DNA from 3 places in the Arthrobacter sp. 10T425 genome. Region 1 is predicted to be linked to each of the others. Evidence: riboswitches for the same ligand, from Rfam matches in the RefSeq annotation. Region 1 holds a riboswitch; each other region holds the start of a gene.
The links. A riboswitch is a leader RNA that binds a small molecule or an ion and turns the genes downstream of it on or off. The one in region 1 is predicted to bind cyclic di-AMP.

Region 2: linked by a shared signal. The riboswitch ahead of AC1DDH_RS09300 (NlpC/P60 family protein) and the one ahead of AC1DDH_RS00880 (hypothetical protein) in region 1 are both predicted to bind cyclic di-AMP.
Region 3: linked by a shared signal. The riboswitch ahead of AC1DDH_RS17355 (aggregation-promoting factor C-terminal-like domain-containing protein) and the one ahead of AC1DDH_RS00880 (hypothetical protein) in region 1 are both predicted to bind cyclic di-AMP.

What each region holds. Positions count from the first base shown of each region.
Region 1 covers NZ_JBFTGZ010000001.1:174,279-179,170, forward strand. Annotated here, with positions in the region: gene AC1DDH_RS00865 (DNA alkylation repair protein) at 1-589, shown strand, start outside; gene AC1DDH_RS00870 (cation:proton antiporter) at 648-1,853, opposite strand; gene AC1DDH_RS00875 (hypothetical protein) at 1,850-2,098, opposite strand; cyclic di-AMP (ydaO/yuaA leader) riboswitch at 2,300-2,502, shown strand; gene AC1DDH_RS00880 (hypothetical protein) at 2,510-3,196, shown strand; gene AC1DDH_RS00885 (sensor histidine kinase) at 3,342-4,343, opposite strand; gene AC1DDH_RS00890 (response regulator transcription factor) at 4,336-4,892, opposite strand, start outside.
Region 2 covers NZ_JBFTGZ010000006.1:107,924-112,815, forward strand. Annotated here, with positions in the region: gene AC1DDH_RS09290 (iron-dependent transcriptional repressor DtxR) at 156-851, shown strand; cyclic di-AMP (ydaO/yuaA leader) riboswitch at 1,002-1,216, shown strand; gene AC1DDH_RS09295 (M23 family metallopeptidase) at 1,221-2,042, shown strand; cyclic di-AMP (ydaO/yuaA leader) riboswitch at 2,179-2,348, shown strand; gene AC1DDH_RS09300 (NlpC/P60 family protein) at 2,644-3,402, shown strand; gene AC1DDH_RS09305 (HNH endonuclease) at 3,622-4,122, shown strand; gene mobA (molybdenum cofactor guanylyltransferase) at 4,217-4,888, shown strand.
Region 3 covers NZ_JBFTGZ010000017.1:17,766-22,657, reverse strand. Annotated here, with positions in the region: gene AC1DDH_RS17360 (bifunctional glycosyltransferase family 2/GtrA family protein) at 1-1,115, opposite strand, end outside; gene AC1DDH_RS17355 (aggregation-promoting factor C-terminal-like domain-containing protein) at 1,276-2,115, opposite strand; cyclic di-AMP (ydaO/yuaA leader) riboswitch at 2,115-2,274, opposite strand; gene AC1DDH_RS17350 (sensor histidine kinase) at 2,458-4,068, opposite strand; gene AC1DDH_RS17345 (response regulator transcription factor) at 4,090-4,830, opposite strand.

The sequences.
Region 1 (4,892 bases):
CTACGGCACGTCCGTGGGCGCCGTGCGCGGCACGGTCCGGGATGCCGGCCGCCGCTATCCCGGGCTGTCTCGCGATGAGGTCACTGCGCTGAGTTCCGAACTGTGGGGCTCCGCGATCGGAGGCTCCGGCCCGGGGGCCGCGCCGGTTTTCGAGCGCCGGCTGGCCGCCGTGGTCCTGCTGCAGGCCAACGTGAAGCTGCTGACCAACTCGGACCTCACCCGGCTGGAGGGCTTCATCCGGCAGGCGCGGGTGCGGGACCTTGTGGATCCGCTCGCCGTCGACGTCGTCGGGCCCCTGGTGGACGGACTCGATGTTCTGGCCAGGGTGCGGGCCGACAGCGTGCTGGACCGGTGGGTGCGCGAGCCCGATGCCTGGCTGCGCCGGGCCGCGCTTCTCTCGCCGTTGCTGGCGCTGCGCGCGGGCGCGGGGGACTGGGACAGGTTCCTCCGGCACGCCAACGAGGTGCTCGGCGAGCCGGGCGGGACGTTCGACGCCGACGGCACAGCTGTCCGGGATGCCGTCTCCCGGGTCCAGGCAGAGATGGCAAAGTGGAGGCCGGAGCTGCAATTCACGTCAATTGGAGAATGACCCTCCGAAATTTCGCCGCCGGCTCGGCTTTGGCCCAGGCATTTAGACATTCGGACTGTCAGGCCTTCGGACCCCCCGGATCGCCCTGCCCAACGGCGCTGCCGGAATTTCCGGACTTGCCGCCGGCATTTGCCGGGACCGCGAAAGTCCTCGCCGCCCGTGACCCGGCGACGGCGCCCGCGGCTATGGTGACCAGCGCTCCCACCAGCAGGGCCGCGGCCTCGCCCGGGAGCAGGACCTGAAGCTGCGTGCCGATGCTCGCCGCAGCCACCGGTACGCCAAGCTGGGCCGCCGACAACACCCCGAGCGACAGCGGGAGTCCCAGGAAAGCCAGGTCGGCGTGGGCCAGCAGGGCCCCGGCCCCCAGCAACAGGCCGAGGGCCATCATGTCCGGGTGCCCGGCCAGGTCCCTTAGAGTCAGCGATGCACCCAGCCACACGAAGAAGAGCGGACCCAGGAAGCCGTCGCTGAGCGCGAACAGTTGCCGGGCCAGCCGCCGCGGTTCGCCGACCGCAGCCATCACCAGGCCGAAAGAAAAGCCTGCCATCATCACAGACACATTGCTCCACGTCGCGACACCGGCCAGGGTGAAGAGCACGGCCAGCTGGATCCGTAGCTCCAGGGCAAACTTGCGGCTTTCCGAGAGCCGGTGCACGCGCCGACGGATTCCCTGGCGCTCCAGCCAGCGCAAGCCGACAAAGAGCACTACCGCGCACCCGGTCACCGCGAGGACACCCAGCGCCGCCTGGACTGCGTGGGGCGGATCCACCAGGAGCGGCAACGCCACAATGCAGGCTGTGTCGGCTATTGCCACCTGCGCTGTCATAGCGACGACATCTGGCCCGCCGAGGCGCAGGGAATCGACGATTGGAAGCACCAGGGCGGCCGACGAGGAGGCCAGCAGCACGACGTAGAGGGGAGCATGTCCAGTCCCGAACAGCAGTCCGATGCCGGTTCCGATCACCACCGCTGCCGCTGCGGCCACCATCGCCCGGCGGGAGCCTTTGCCGAGGGCGCCACGGATGTGCGGATCCCGCACGGGAACGTGGGTGCCTGCCACGAACATCATCAGCGCAAACCCGATATTGGCCAGCAGGGTGAACGTCGGGTCCGCGGGGTCCACCAGGGCCAGGCCTGAGCGCCCGATCGCGATGCCGGCCAGCAGCTCACCCAGCATGACAGGCAAGTGCCAGCGCGCCGGCAGGGCCAGCAGGGGGCCAGCCAAGGCGATGACGGCGATCAGCGCCAGCGACAGGAAGGTCACGGTTCGCGGCGGCCGGCCGGCGCCGGGCCTGACCGCCGTTCCACCACCGCATAGGCCTTGCCGTCCAGGAAAGCCCAGTCGTTGACAACCATGTACCCGAGCGCGTCCACCCGGTCATTGAGGATGTGCTCGTCGAAACCCCCGTCGCGCGGTTCCGCGTCCCATGTGCTCACGTGGACGTCCCCGCCGTCGAGGATCAGCAGCTCGGTGTTGACGTCGAAATCCTCTTGGGGCTGAGTGCTCAACTGGCAGATGGCGACACAATGGCTGTTCATTTTCGGGCCTCCGCTTCCGGTGGTGCTGATGGCATCATCCTATGTTCGGAAACGGCGCCGCCCTATGGGCAAATTGCGGCCCGGCATCACGGCTCCGTTACCTGAATGTGACTTTCGGGTGCGGTTCGCGCTACGGTTGATGAGTGCCTGTTGTCTCCGATACGGGCGCTCCCCAGCCGATTGCCTAACTCTGCCGCGGCCCGGGGGTAACTCGCATCAACGTCCGGCAGAGACGGGGAAACCACTTTTGATCTGCTGATATGCAGGTCTTGGGGTGAAGCCGCACAGTGCCCGCAACGACGGGCCCGGGAGTGCGGCCGGGTGCCTCCCATCCGAATCCGACAGCTCACCTCGCAGGCATTGGGAGAGGCTACATTTTTCATGACTTCAGTCAATACTTTTGCGCGCCATGCCGCCGTCCTCGCCGCCGCATCCGGCCTGGTCCTGACCAGCGGAATGGCCGCCAACGCCGCCACCGCCCCCGTGCAGCGTGACTCTGCTCCGGCGTCGACCGTCGACGTCACCGGACAGGTCAGTGCCCCCGTCAGCGCCGATTCAAGCGTCAAGATCAGCTTCGAGCGCCCCGCAGTGGATTCTGTTGCCGCGCCGGTCATCGAACAGCCCGTCGCACCGGCTCCGGCTCCCGCTGCAGCTCCGGCGGCAGCGCCCAAGGCTCCGGCCAAGCCGGTCATCCAGGTGCAGGCCGCTCCGGCAGCAGCTCCGGCTGCAGCGCCGGCCGCGCCGCCCGCGGGCGGACGCAACGCCATCATGCTCTCGGCCGCCTACAGCCAGGTGGGCATCACCCAGGACTGCACCGCCATGGTGGAAAAGGCCCTTGGCGCCGCGGGTAAGCCCGTTGGCGACATCGGTCCCCGCGCGTTCCTTGGCCTTGGAACCGTTGTGGCGACGCCGCAGCCCGGTGACATGGTGGTCCAGTCCGGCCACGTCGGCATCTACGCCGGCAACGGCCAGGTGGTCAGTGGCGGCATGAACGGCAAGAACCAGACCATGGTCCACCCGCTGTCCTGGCTCACCGCGACCGGCGGCGTGACGTTCGTCCGCGCCTAAGCCGCACGGCCCCGACCCGGGGCCAGACAATCCGGAAAGACCGGCGCTCGAGTTCCCTTGGGGGCAACTCGACCGCCGGTCTTTCCTGTCTCCGCATTCGGGAGTCCGGGATCCCGTTGGCATATCTTTCCCCGGCGCATGGACCTCAGGGATTCCCGCTGCCCATGAGCGGAAGCATCAACTTCATGACGGTTCCCTCGTCGCCCGTCGCGGCCACCTCGACGGTGCCCCCGGCCGCGACGGCAATCTCCCGGACCAGGGCCAGGCCTATGCCAAAGCTCCGCTGTCCCTGTGAGGTGCCGGCCGTCCGCACGAACCGGTCAAAGATCCGGGCCTGATCGACGCCGGTGATTCCGGTCCCGGAGTCCGCCACCGTGATCACGGCGCGCTTCTGCTCGATTGAGGTCGTGATGGACACGCGGCCGCCCGGAGGCGTGTGGGCCAGCGCGTTGTCCGCCAGGGCCAGCACGGCACGCCGCAGCGCATTCTTCTCGATCCGGGCCAGCGGCCGGGCATCGGCAGAGAATTCCAGACGCACCTGGCGCTGCTCTGCCACCTGCTGGAGGCTGCCGGCGACGCTGGCGGCAGCGTCGGCGAGGTCGGCAGGGGGCGAGGAACGGTCCGGGGCCTCCGCGGTTGCCGCGAGGAGCAGTTCGTTGACAATCCCTGTCAGCGTCGCGGCGTCCTCCCGGATCCGGGCCAGGTCGTGGCTTTGCCTGGAGCCGGGCACAGTGTTGCGCTGGGCCAGCTGGATCCTGGTGTCCAGGATGGTCAATGGCGTGCGCAATTCGTGGCTGGCATCCTGGATAAAACGCCGCTCCCTTGCCAGGGCATCACTGAGGGGACGAATCGCGCTGCGCGCACTGAGCCACCCGACGATTCCGGCCAGCAGGATTCCCGCCACCCCGGCGATGATCATGGCTTCGAGGACGTCTTTGGAATCCAGGTAGGTGTAGGCCGTCCCGGCCGCCGCCGAGCCCGGCACTTCAGGATGGGCCAGTTGGTTCGTGAGGTACAGCGCCGTGGCGGCGAGCAGCCCGAGAACCATGACCGCGCACGCAGCACTGATCCGCACCGCGACCTTGAGGGAAGCCTTGCGCAGGATGGAGTGGTCCGGATTTCCGCCGGCCGGCCGGCCGTCACTCATGGGCTTCGCCAATCTGGTATCCGAGGCCGTGCACCGTGCGGATCACTGCTTTGGAGATCTTCCGGCGCAGGTGATGAACATAGGTATCGATCACGCCGGGCTGCTCCGAGGCGTGGAAGCACGCCGCGAGGAGCTCATCCCGGGTGAAGACGCGGTCCGGTTCCGCGGCCAGGGCAGCCAGCAGCTGGCCTTCCTTTGCGGTCAGTGACACCGTTTGCCCGTAGACGGAACGGACGGAGCGCTGCGTTGGATCCAGTTCCCAATCCCCGATCGCCACCGGTGCCGGGGCCGGGGGAGTGAAAGTCCGCGTCAGTGCGCGCAGGCGTGCTGCCAGTTCGCCGGCGTCGAACGGCTTGGTCACGTAATCGTTGGCTCCGGCGTCCAGGCCCCTGACTTTTTCGTCGGCATCGCCCAGCGCGGTCAGGATCAGGATGGGCGTGGCAATGCCTTTCGAGCGCAAAGCCGTAATGAGGGCGATGCCGTCCATGCCGGGCAGCCCGCGGTCCACCACCATGATGTCCCAGCTCCCGGTCAGCCCCTGGTGGAGGC
Region 2 (4,892 bases), on a different contig from region 1:
GCTCCAGGTCGATCGAAAGATTATCCGGAGTAATTCAAAATAGGCTAGGCTGGCATGCGAACGTACGGCGGTTCCCGCCTGGGCGCATCCTGCATGCAGCCCGCACGCGGTACGGTGGGAATGACGCTAGGACTGCGCTCGAGGAGCTGAGCTGAATGACGGATCTGATCGATACCACGGAGATGTATCTTCGGACCATTCTGGAACTTGAAGAAGAAAACATCGTTGCCCTCCGCGCCCGCATCGCCGAACGGCTCCGCCACTCCGGCCCCACTGTGTCCCAGACGATCGGCCGGATGGAGCGCGACGGGCTGGTGGTTGTTTCCGGCGACCGGCACCTTGAATTGACGGAAACCGGACGGAAACGTGCAATCGGTGTCATGCGCAAGCACCGTCTGGCCGAACGCCTCCTCGCGGACGTGATCGGGCTCGACTGGGCCTACGTCCACGAGGAAGCGTGCCGCTGGGAACATGTCATGAGCGAACGCGTCGAGCGAAGAATCTTCGAGATGCTCAACCACCCGACAGTCTCGCCCTACGGAAACCCTATTCCGGGGCTTGCGGATCTTGGCGGCGTTCCCAATGGCGCCCCCGTGGACAGGCCTGTGAACCTGCTGGAGGCCATGGCCGGCTACGGGGTAAGTTCCCGGGTTACGGTCAACCGGCTCGCGGAGCCGATCCAGGTGGAGCCGGAGCTTCTGGCCCAGCTCGACGAGGGCGGAATCAGGCCTGGCGCGCTTGTCTCGCTGGAGCGGGTGGGGGAGTACATCTCGGTCCGCGTCCCCGATATCGAAGGTGCCCTGGAACTGCCGCCCGAGGTTGCCGCGCACGTCTTTGTAACAGTCGCCTGACCAGCCACTACGCGCCGGTCATGGGACGACCCATGAGTTGTCCACAATTGCGGTTACGGATTTATTACCGGGCGGCTTAATCGCCTATAGTTAGTGCCCAGTACCGATACCAAAGCGTTACCTGATCCGAAGCCGAGCCCTGCCAGCGGATCAGTCGCAGAACTACCTCCTGGCAGGGGCGGGGGAACCACTTTCGGCTGCTACTTCGGCAGCCTTGGGGTGAAGTCCGTCAGCGGCAAGCAGCTTCCACCGAAGGATCCCCTGGGGATGCATCTGTGCGTGGCTGCTTGCAACGGCGGACCGGGTCTTTGATCTCTCTGACCCGAATCCGACAGCTAACTTCGCAGGCCATCCAGAGAGGAACCGTTCTTGACCACCCAGACCTCCAGGGGCCGTCGCCGCGCGACCGGTCCCGCACCGGAGCCGCGTCCCGTCGTCGCACACACGGCCGAACGCCCGCGGGACGTGCACCGGGATGAACGCCGTCGCCGTCGCAGTCCGTTCCGCCAGGTCACGGACTTTGCCGCGGCCAGCGGGGTCGGGCAGAAGGCCGGGATCGCCCTGGCCGCAACTGGTCTGGTTCTGACCGTGACGGTCCCCGTCACGAGCCCGGTGATGGCTTCGAATCCGGGCGGGTCCGGCGCGCTCTCCGCTGCCGTGCAGCCGGATGTCACCGCTGCCGCCGCCGCCAAAGTCGACTTCAACCGCACGGCCGTCACCACGAAGGGCGATCCGGACGGGAAACTCAAGCAGCTGCTGAGCGCCCAGTCTGTGGGCACCATCACCCGCGCGGCATCGGCCGGCACCCTGGGTGCGCCGCTCGACCAGCTGGTCACGGCCTCGCCCTTCGGCTACCGTGTCAGCCCCATTACCGGGGGCGCGGGGGAGTTCCACCGCGGCCAGGATTTCGCCGCCCAGTGCGGCACGGCGGTCCACGCGGCCGCCAGCGGCACCGTGACCTTCAACGGCTGGCATCCCTTCGGCGGGGGGAACCGCGTGGTCATCGATCACGGCAACGGCCTGGAGACCACGTACAACCACCTGTCCTCGGCCTCGGTCAAGGTCGGCCAGAAGGTTTCCCGCGGTGACGTCGTCGCCATGAGCGGAACCACCGGCGCCTCCACGGGCTGCCACCTCCACTTTGAAGTGATGGTCAACGGCGATGTCGTTGACCCGCTCGGCTGGCTCTAAAAAGACGATGGGCTGCTCTCAACTTCCTGTGACACGCCGTGATCTGAATGTGACATTGGATCCGGACTGCTGTAGGGTTTGAAGCACGCCAACTTTTCCGAAGTTGGCGCTCTTGAGTGGATTGCCTAGCTCTGCCACCGCTCAAGGTCCGTTCGCATTACATCGTCTGGCAGGGGCGGGGGAACCAATTTTGGCCTTCGAAAGAAGGCCTTGGGGTTAAGTCGCAAAGCTTCCCAGGAAGCAGCGCGGCCGGGTGACTCCCATCCGAATCCGACAGCTCACCTCGTAGGCATTGGGAGAGGCTACTTTCGTGTCTTCACGCCACAATTCTGCGCGCATGCGCACCGGCGAGGCTCTGTCGAGCCCGCTGGAATCCACATCACGTGCCGCCCTTGCCGGCGCCCGGATTGGATCACGTTCCGCAGGCTCAATCTCTAGCGAGCCCGGACAGCATGCAGTTTCCGCTTTTGGCGCGTCTTCGCAGTACACCCTTCGCTAAGTAACCCATTTCGGGGCGATCCGGCGTACCCCCAAGATGCCGGAGCGTCCTCAGTCCGCGCCCGAAAGCGCGCGGTCCAAGGATCACGAAAGAGAGAACTTAATGACTACTCGTGCAAACGTTGCACGGCACCGCGCCGAGGTCACCAAGACCAACTCGCTGGCTGTTATTGCTAAGGCTGTCGGCGACAACGCCGGCGGCGTGGGTCGTCAGGCTGCGGTCATCGCCGCAGCTTCCGGTCTGGTCCTGACCAGCGGAATCGCAGCCAACGCTGCTGAAACCAATGTTCAGCGCGAATCCACCTCCGCTTCGGCCCTGGAAGTCCAGTCCGCAGCTCCGGCCACCATCTCGGCCGCTTCCACCATCGCGATCTCCTACGAGAAGCCCGCCGTGACCACCACGCCGGCTCCCGTTGTCGAGGCTCCCAAGCCCGTTGTCAAGGTCCAGGACGCCACGGCCACCCGCGCCGGCGGCACCGAGCTTGGCGTCAGCGGCGGCGTCGCTGCCCAGGCCCCCGCTGGCATCGGAAGCGGCGCAGGCGCGACCATCGCCGCCGCTGCCTACGCACAGATCGGCGTGGCGCAGGACTGCACCGCCCTCGCCACCAACGCCCTGGCCGCGGCAGGCATCCACTACCACGGCTGGCCGGCAGGTTACCTGTCCCTGGGCCGCACCGTGAGCGCCGCCGAGGCACGCCCGGGCGACCTCGCTTACTACCAGAACGGCGGCGTGGGCATGGCTCACATCGCGGTCTACGTCGGCAACGGCATGGCAGTGCACGGCGGCTGGAACGGCGGCACCACCGCGCTGTACAGCGTCAACGTCGGCTCCGGCCCGGTCTTCATCCGCGTCGGCGCCTAAGCACGAACCCCAGCATTCCGAAAGACCCCCGCCTGCAGGCGGGGGTCTTTTGCGTTGCCGTGCAGTGAACTTTCCGCGCCCGGGACCGCACCGGTGAAAAAATATTCGGTGATCCGGCACTTGAGTGTTTACTCTTGTGTTGTCGATCCATAGCCCGACCATGCAGAGGGCAGCCGGCCCTCGTGCCGCTGGCGGGTGCGGCCGTGAAGAGGTATGCGGATGCGCACTCTCGTTCTGAATGCTGGATATGAACCGCTGGCGGTCATCACCTTCCGCCGGGCGCTCGTCCTTGTCCTGACCGGAAAGGCCAGCGTGGTGGCCGAAGGGGACGACCCCGTGGTCGGCCCCCAGGACATTTTGGGCCGCCCGTCCGTGATCCTGCTGAACCGCTACATCCGGCCCAGGTACAACACAATGACTGCGGTGAGCCGCCGCGGCGTGCTGCGCCGGGATGCCCACCGCTGCGCGTACTGCGGCAAGGCTGCCCACACCATCGACCACATCCAGCCCAAATCGCGGGGCGGGGCCGACTCCTGGGAGAATCTGGTGGCGGCGTGCCTGCGGTGCAACAACGCCAAGAGCGACCATACGCCGGCGGAGATGGGCTGGAAGATCGGTTTTGTTCCGGGCCCGCCAAAGGGTGCCATCTGGCAGATCAAGGAACTCGAGAAGCCGACGCCGGCCTGGGATCCGTTCCTGCTGCCTGAATCGGCTGCCTGATCTGCCCCCTTGCTGATTGATCAGCCGGTGAAGACGCTGCCGGCGCACGTGACGGCTTGTTCGGTGGCCGCTGGCGCCGCGCTAGGCTGAAACGATGGAGTTCGATGCCATCATTCTCGCCGGGGGGCGGTCCTCACGCCTCGGCGGCGTGCCCAAATCCGGGCTGGTCTACGACGGCGCCACCCTCCTGGAGCGGTCACTGCGGGCCGCCGGCGCGGCGGGGCGCACCGTCGTCGTCGGCCCCGACCCCGGGGGCCTGCCCGGCGGCGTCCTGACCTGCCGGGAAGAGCCGCCCTTCGCGGGTCCGGCCGCAGCCATCGCGGCGGGGCTGGCCGCCCTGGCCGCCGATCACGCGAGCCGGCACGCAGCAGCCGCGCCCTATACCCTCGTCCTGGCGTGTGACATGCCCCGGTCGGAAGGCGCGGTCCATGCCCTGGCCGAGGCGCTGGCCGCGTCCGGTGCAGGCACGCCGGAAAGGGACGCGGCCGACGGCGTCATGGCCGTCTCGGCCGACGGCCGGAAACAGCCGCTCGCGGGCTTTTATGGCACGGCCGTGCTACATCGTTCTGTCGCGGACGCCGCGTCCCGGGACCGGCTGGAAAACGCGTCGGTGTTCGCCCTTCTTGCTAGGCTGGACGTGCGGGAAGTTCGCGTTCCCCCGGGTTCCACGGATGACGTCGACACCTGGGATGACGCGTCCGCACTGGGGGTATCCGGCAGGATTCCCGACGGCGGTCCGGGCTCCGGCCCGGCTCTGCACAGCTGAACTC
Region 3 (4,892 bases), on a different contig from region 1:
GCCACGGCAGTGGTGAGCAAGGCGAGGAAGTTTGCCAGCTGCGGGTCCATGAACCCGCGGCAGAGCAGGAAAATCGCCAGGTAGGCCAGGGTGGAGGCCACCCCGATGCTGCCGAAGCGGACGAGCTGTCCGAAGAGGCTTCCGCCGGGGCTTTGTTCCTGTGCCCGCGAGGCGGCCGGCAGCGGTCCGCGGGCCAGGGCCGCGCGCAGGTCGGGAACCGGGATCCGGCCCGAGACCAGGTCCCGGCTCAACCGTGCCATGCCGCGCAAGTCCGCGAGGGCCGTCTGGACGATGTCCACGCTGGAATCCGGGTCGTCGGTCCAGTCCACCGGGACTTCGTGGACGCGCAGGCCGCACTTTTCTGCCAGAACCAGCAGCTCGGTGTCGAAGAACCAGGCGTTGTCCAGCGTGTGGGGAAGCAGTTGCCGGGCCACGTCCGCCCGGATCGCCTTGAAGCCGCACTGCGCGTCACTGAAGTGGGCGCCCATGAGGGCCTGGAGCAGGAAGTTGTAGCTGCGCGAGATGAATTCCCGTTTGGGTCCGCGGACCACGCGGGAGTTGCGGGACAGCCGTGTCCCGATCGCCAGGTCGGAGTGCCCGGAAATGAGCGGGGCAAGGAGCGGGCCGAGGGCCGCCAGATCAGTGGAAAGATCCACATCCATGTACGCCAGGACCGGCGACGGCGAGGCCAGCCACACCTTGCGGAGTGCGTTTCCGCGGCCCTTTTCTGCCATATGGACCACCGTCACTTCGCGCAGCTCGCGGGCTACCCGTTCCGCGGCCTTGAGCGTTCCGTCGGTGCTGGCGTTGTCCGCCACGGTGATCCGGAAGGAATGCGGGAAGGCGCCGAGCAGGTACGCGTGGAGCCGGCGCAGGCAGGCCTCGAGGTCCCGTTCCTCGTTAAAGACCGGGATGGTGACGTCCAGCAGGGGCGTGCTGGCGCGCGTATCAATGGCCGTGCGCCGGCCGCCGGGGACGGTCAGGGCCCCGGCGATCGGGCCCGGGACGGGTGCGTCGGCCAGGGCAAGCCCCGAGGGTGCCCCGGGGGCCGCCGGGCCGGCCGGCGTCGCCGTGGAGCGGGGCAGGGTTCCTGTGGCCTGGTCTGTGAATGTCATGGCTCAACTTTCCCGGCGGCCCATATGAGGGCTTTAGGGTCAAGCTGTGCGGGGGCTGTGGAAGTCCGGGCCGCCGGGGCCGGTCCGGCCGTGGAGACGCAAAGAGGCCCCGGATCCATGCGGATCCGGGGCCTCCAGGGCGGGGGCGGCTAGTGCCGGTTTAGTACCAGTTGTGTGCGTAGTGGAAGTTCAGGGCACCGCAGGGGGAACCGTAGCGCGACTTGACGTAGTTCAGGCCCCAGTTGATCTGGGTCCGGTAGTTGGTCATGTAATCGGCGCCGGCGCTCGCCATCTTCGAGGCGGGCAGGGACTGGACCACGCCGTAGGCGCCGCTGCTGGCGTTCGTGGCGGTGGTCTTCCAGTCGGATTCCTTGGTCCACAGCTTGTGCAGGCACTGCATCTGGCCGGGTGCCCAGCCATAGCTTCCCAGCTGGGACGCGGCGTAGGCCTGCGCGCCGGCGGGGTCGTCGACTGCGACCGGCGCGGCTGCCGGTGCCGGTGCCGGAGCGGCTGCCGGTGCCGGAGCGGGGGCCGCCGCGGGAGCCGGAGCAGGTGCGGGGGCTGCCGCGGGGGCCGGAGCAGGTGCTGCCGCAGCTGCCGGTGCGGCAGCAGCGGGCACGTGGATCAGCGCTTCGGCTGCCTCAACCTCCGAGATCTGGGGAGCCACGTTCTTTTCCGTGGCAGCGGTCGGCCCAGCCACCTGGACCCGCTCGAAGTTGAGCTTGGCCAGCGGGTCAGCCATCGTGGCCGTCTGGCTCGCAACGTTCGCCGTGTGGGCGCCCGGCTCTGCCGCCTGGCTCGCGGCGCCGCCACCCAGCAGCAGCGCGCACGCGGCGGTGACGACGGCGGCACGGCGGCCGGTTACACCGAGCCCGGCGGCGAACCGCGACAGGGCGGATGCCTGCTTGACCGGTTCGGCGCGGTGGCGCGACTTGGCGGCGCCAACTGAGCGGGAATGCGAACCGCCGACAGGGCGTGTTTGTACCTGGAATTCAGTCATGGTGGCCTCTCAACGCCGGCGGAGTTAGCTGTCGGGTTCGGATGAGGTCATCCGGCCGCACGGAACATCACGTGTCGGCTTCACCCCGAGGGCGCATGAAAGCAGATTGCCCGGGAACTCTGGGTCCCCCGCCTCTGCCTGGTCCAGCGGAATCCGGGAAGCGGCAGAGTTTGGCGTCCGTCCGGATATGCGGCACCGATGGCGGCGCACGCTAACGACGCTACAGGACCCGGTCGCTTAAGTCACATTTTGGTAACAGGAGTCACAGTGCCGGGGTGTCGGGTTGCGCCGGGCTCGCCGGTCGACCGTCCGGGCCGTTTGCGCCGACGGCGGCCGTTCCGGTTACGCCGGCGGCGGCGAGGCGGGCAGCCGCACGGCGAACTCCGTGCGGCCCGGCCGGGACGTGACCTCGACTGTTCCTCCGTGGGCCTCCACGATCGACTGGACAATGGACAGGCCCAACCCGCTGGTGCCCTCGGACGTCGGCGCGGCGGTCGCCGTGCCGTGACCTCCGCGGCTGCCGGAAACGGCGCCGGAGGACGAGCGTGCGGGAGCCCCGGACCCGACCCTCGCCGTCGCGACGGCAGAATCGGCGGGGACAGCTGCGGGGTTCGACGCCGGATTGGTGCGCGAGGCGTCGGCCCGGGTGAAGCGGGCGAAGACCCGGCCGATAAATTCCGGGGCGATGCCGCTGCCATTGTCTGTCACGGTGACCACGGCACTGCCGTCAGCCGAGCGCATAACGCCCGTGACCACCTTGGTCCCGGGTTCCGTGTGCTTGCGCGCATTGGACAGCAGGTTGGCGAGGACCTGGTGAAGCTGGGTCGCATCACCGCGCACCACCACGGGCTCGTCCGGAAGTTCCAGCTGCCAGATGCGGTCCGGGGCCATGACTTTCTCATCGCTGACCGTCTCGATGGCCAGTTGGGTGAGGTCGACGTCGGAGATTTTGAGCGGCTGTCCCTCGTCCAGGCGCGCCAGCAGCAGCAGGTCCTCCACGAGCGTGGTCATCCGCTCGGACTGGCTTTGCACACGGGCGAGGGACCTCTCGCCGTCGGGGGTGAAATGCTCGGTCATCCGCATCAGCTCCGTGTAGCCGCGAATGGCCGTCAGCGGGGTGCGGAGTTCGTGCGAGGCGTCGGCGACGAACTGCCGGACCTTCATCTCGCTCTCCTGCCGCGCCTCGAGAGCGTTGGAGACGTTGTCCAGCATCTTGTTCAGCGCGTAGCCCACGCTGCCCACTTCCGTTCCGGGATGGGCCGCCGACGTCGGGACGCGGACCCCGAGCGCCACCTCGCCGGCGTCCAGCGGGAGACGGGAGACCTTGGTGGCAACCTCGGAGAGCTGTTCCAGCGGCTTCATGGTCCGCCGGATCAGGGCCGTGCCGGCGAGCCCGATCAGCACGAGCCCGCCTGCGGACACCACCACCATGGTCCAGACCAGGGAGGCCAGGGTGCTTTGTTTTTCTGCCAGCGGGAGTCCGGTCACAATCACGTCGCCGTACGGTGTTCGCGCCGCCGTGAGCCGGTAGGCGCCGGCCGAAAGGCTGCGGTCCACGGACACGCCGCTCGGGGTGAGGGCCAGGAGAACCTTGTTGTCGGCGGGGGAGAGGTTCTTGACCGCGCCGTCCCCGGCCAGGAATCCTGCCCTGCTGACTTCGCCGTCCACTATCCGTGCGTTAAGCGTCCCGACGCCCTGTCCCCGGGCTTCGAGGGGGTCGGGGCGTCTGCCCGAATCGTCCGAGGAGGGCCGGCCGAATTCGCTCGAACGGTGCGAGGCCTGGTCCAGCTGGGTGTCGAGTTGCCGGGTGAGGAAGAGGTCCATGGAGGCGTAGCTGAACAAGCCCACAGCGCCGCAGATGGCCACGAGCAGCGCCATGGCGACCAGGACCAGCCGGGTGCGCAAATGCCACGTCGACGGGTTGCGCCAGTCGCGTCCGGGGACGCGGGTCATGCCGGAAAGTGAGGGCACGGATCAGTCCGCCGGTTTCAGGACGTACCCGGCTCCGCGCACCGTGTGGATCATCGGAGCGTGGTTGGCGTCGACCTTCTTGCGGAGGTAGGAAATGTACAGTTCCACGATGTTCGCCTGGCCGCCGAAGTCGTAGTCCCAGACACGGTCCAGGATCTGGGCCTTGCTGATGACCCGTTTCGGGTTTTCCATGAGGTAGCGCAGCAGCTCGAACTGCGTGGCGGTCAGGTGCATTTCCTCACCGGCCCGGGTGACTTCGCGGGTGTCGACGTTGAGCACGAGGTCTCCCACCACGAGTTCGGCGGTGTCCATGGCGGCCACTCCGGAGCGCTGGACCAGCCGGTGCAGGCGCAGCAGCACCTCTTCCATGCTGAACGGCTTGGTGACATAGTCATCGCCGCCGGCCGCCAGTCCGGTGATGCGGTCCTGGACGGCATCCTTGGCGGTGAGGAACAGCGCCGGCACCTCCGGCGCGAACGCGCGGATCCTGTTCAGCAGTTCGACGCCGTCGAACCCGGGCAACATCACGTCCAGCACCAGCACGTCGGGGCGGAACTCCTTGGCTAGCCGGACGGCTCCGGGCCCGTCCTCGGCCACGGCCACGGACCAGCCGGCCATCCGCAGCCCCATGCTCATGAGCTCGGAGAGGCTGGGCTCGTCATCCACCACGAGGGCGCGGATGGGGGAGCCGTCCGGATGCGTGAGCTGGGGAAGGTTGTTGGTCATGGAGTGCGAAGTGGCCATGGGGACAACTCTCCGATCTGCCGGTTAGGCGGGGCTTTGGGGACCCTGTGCGGCACCTGTGA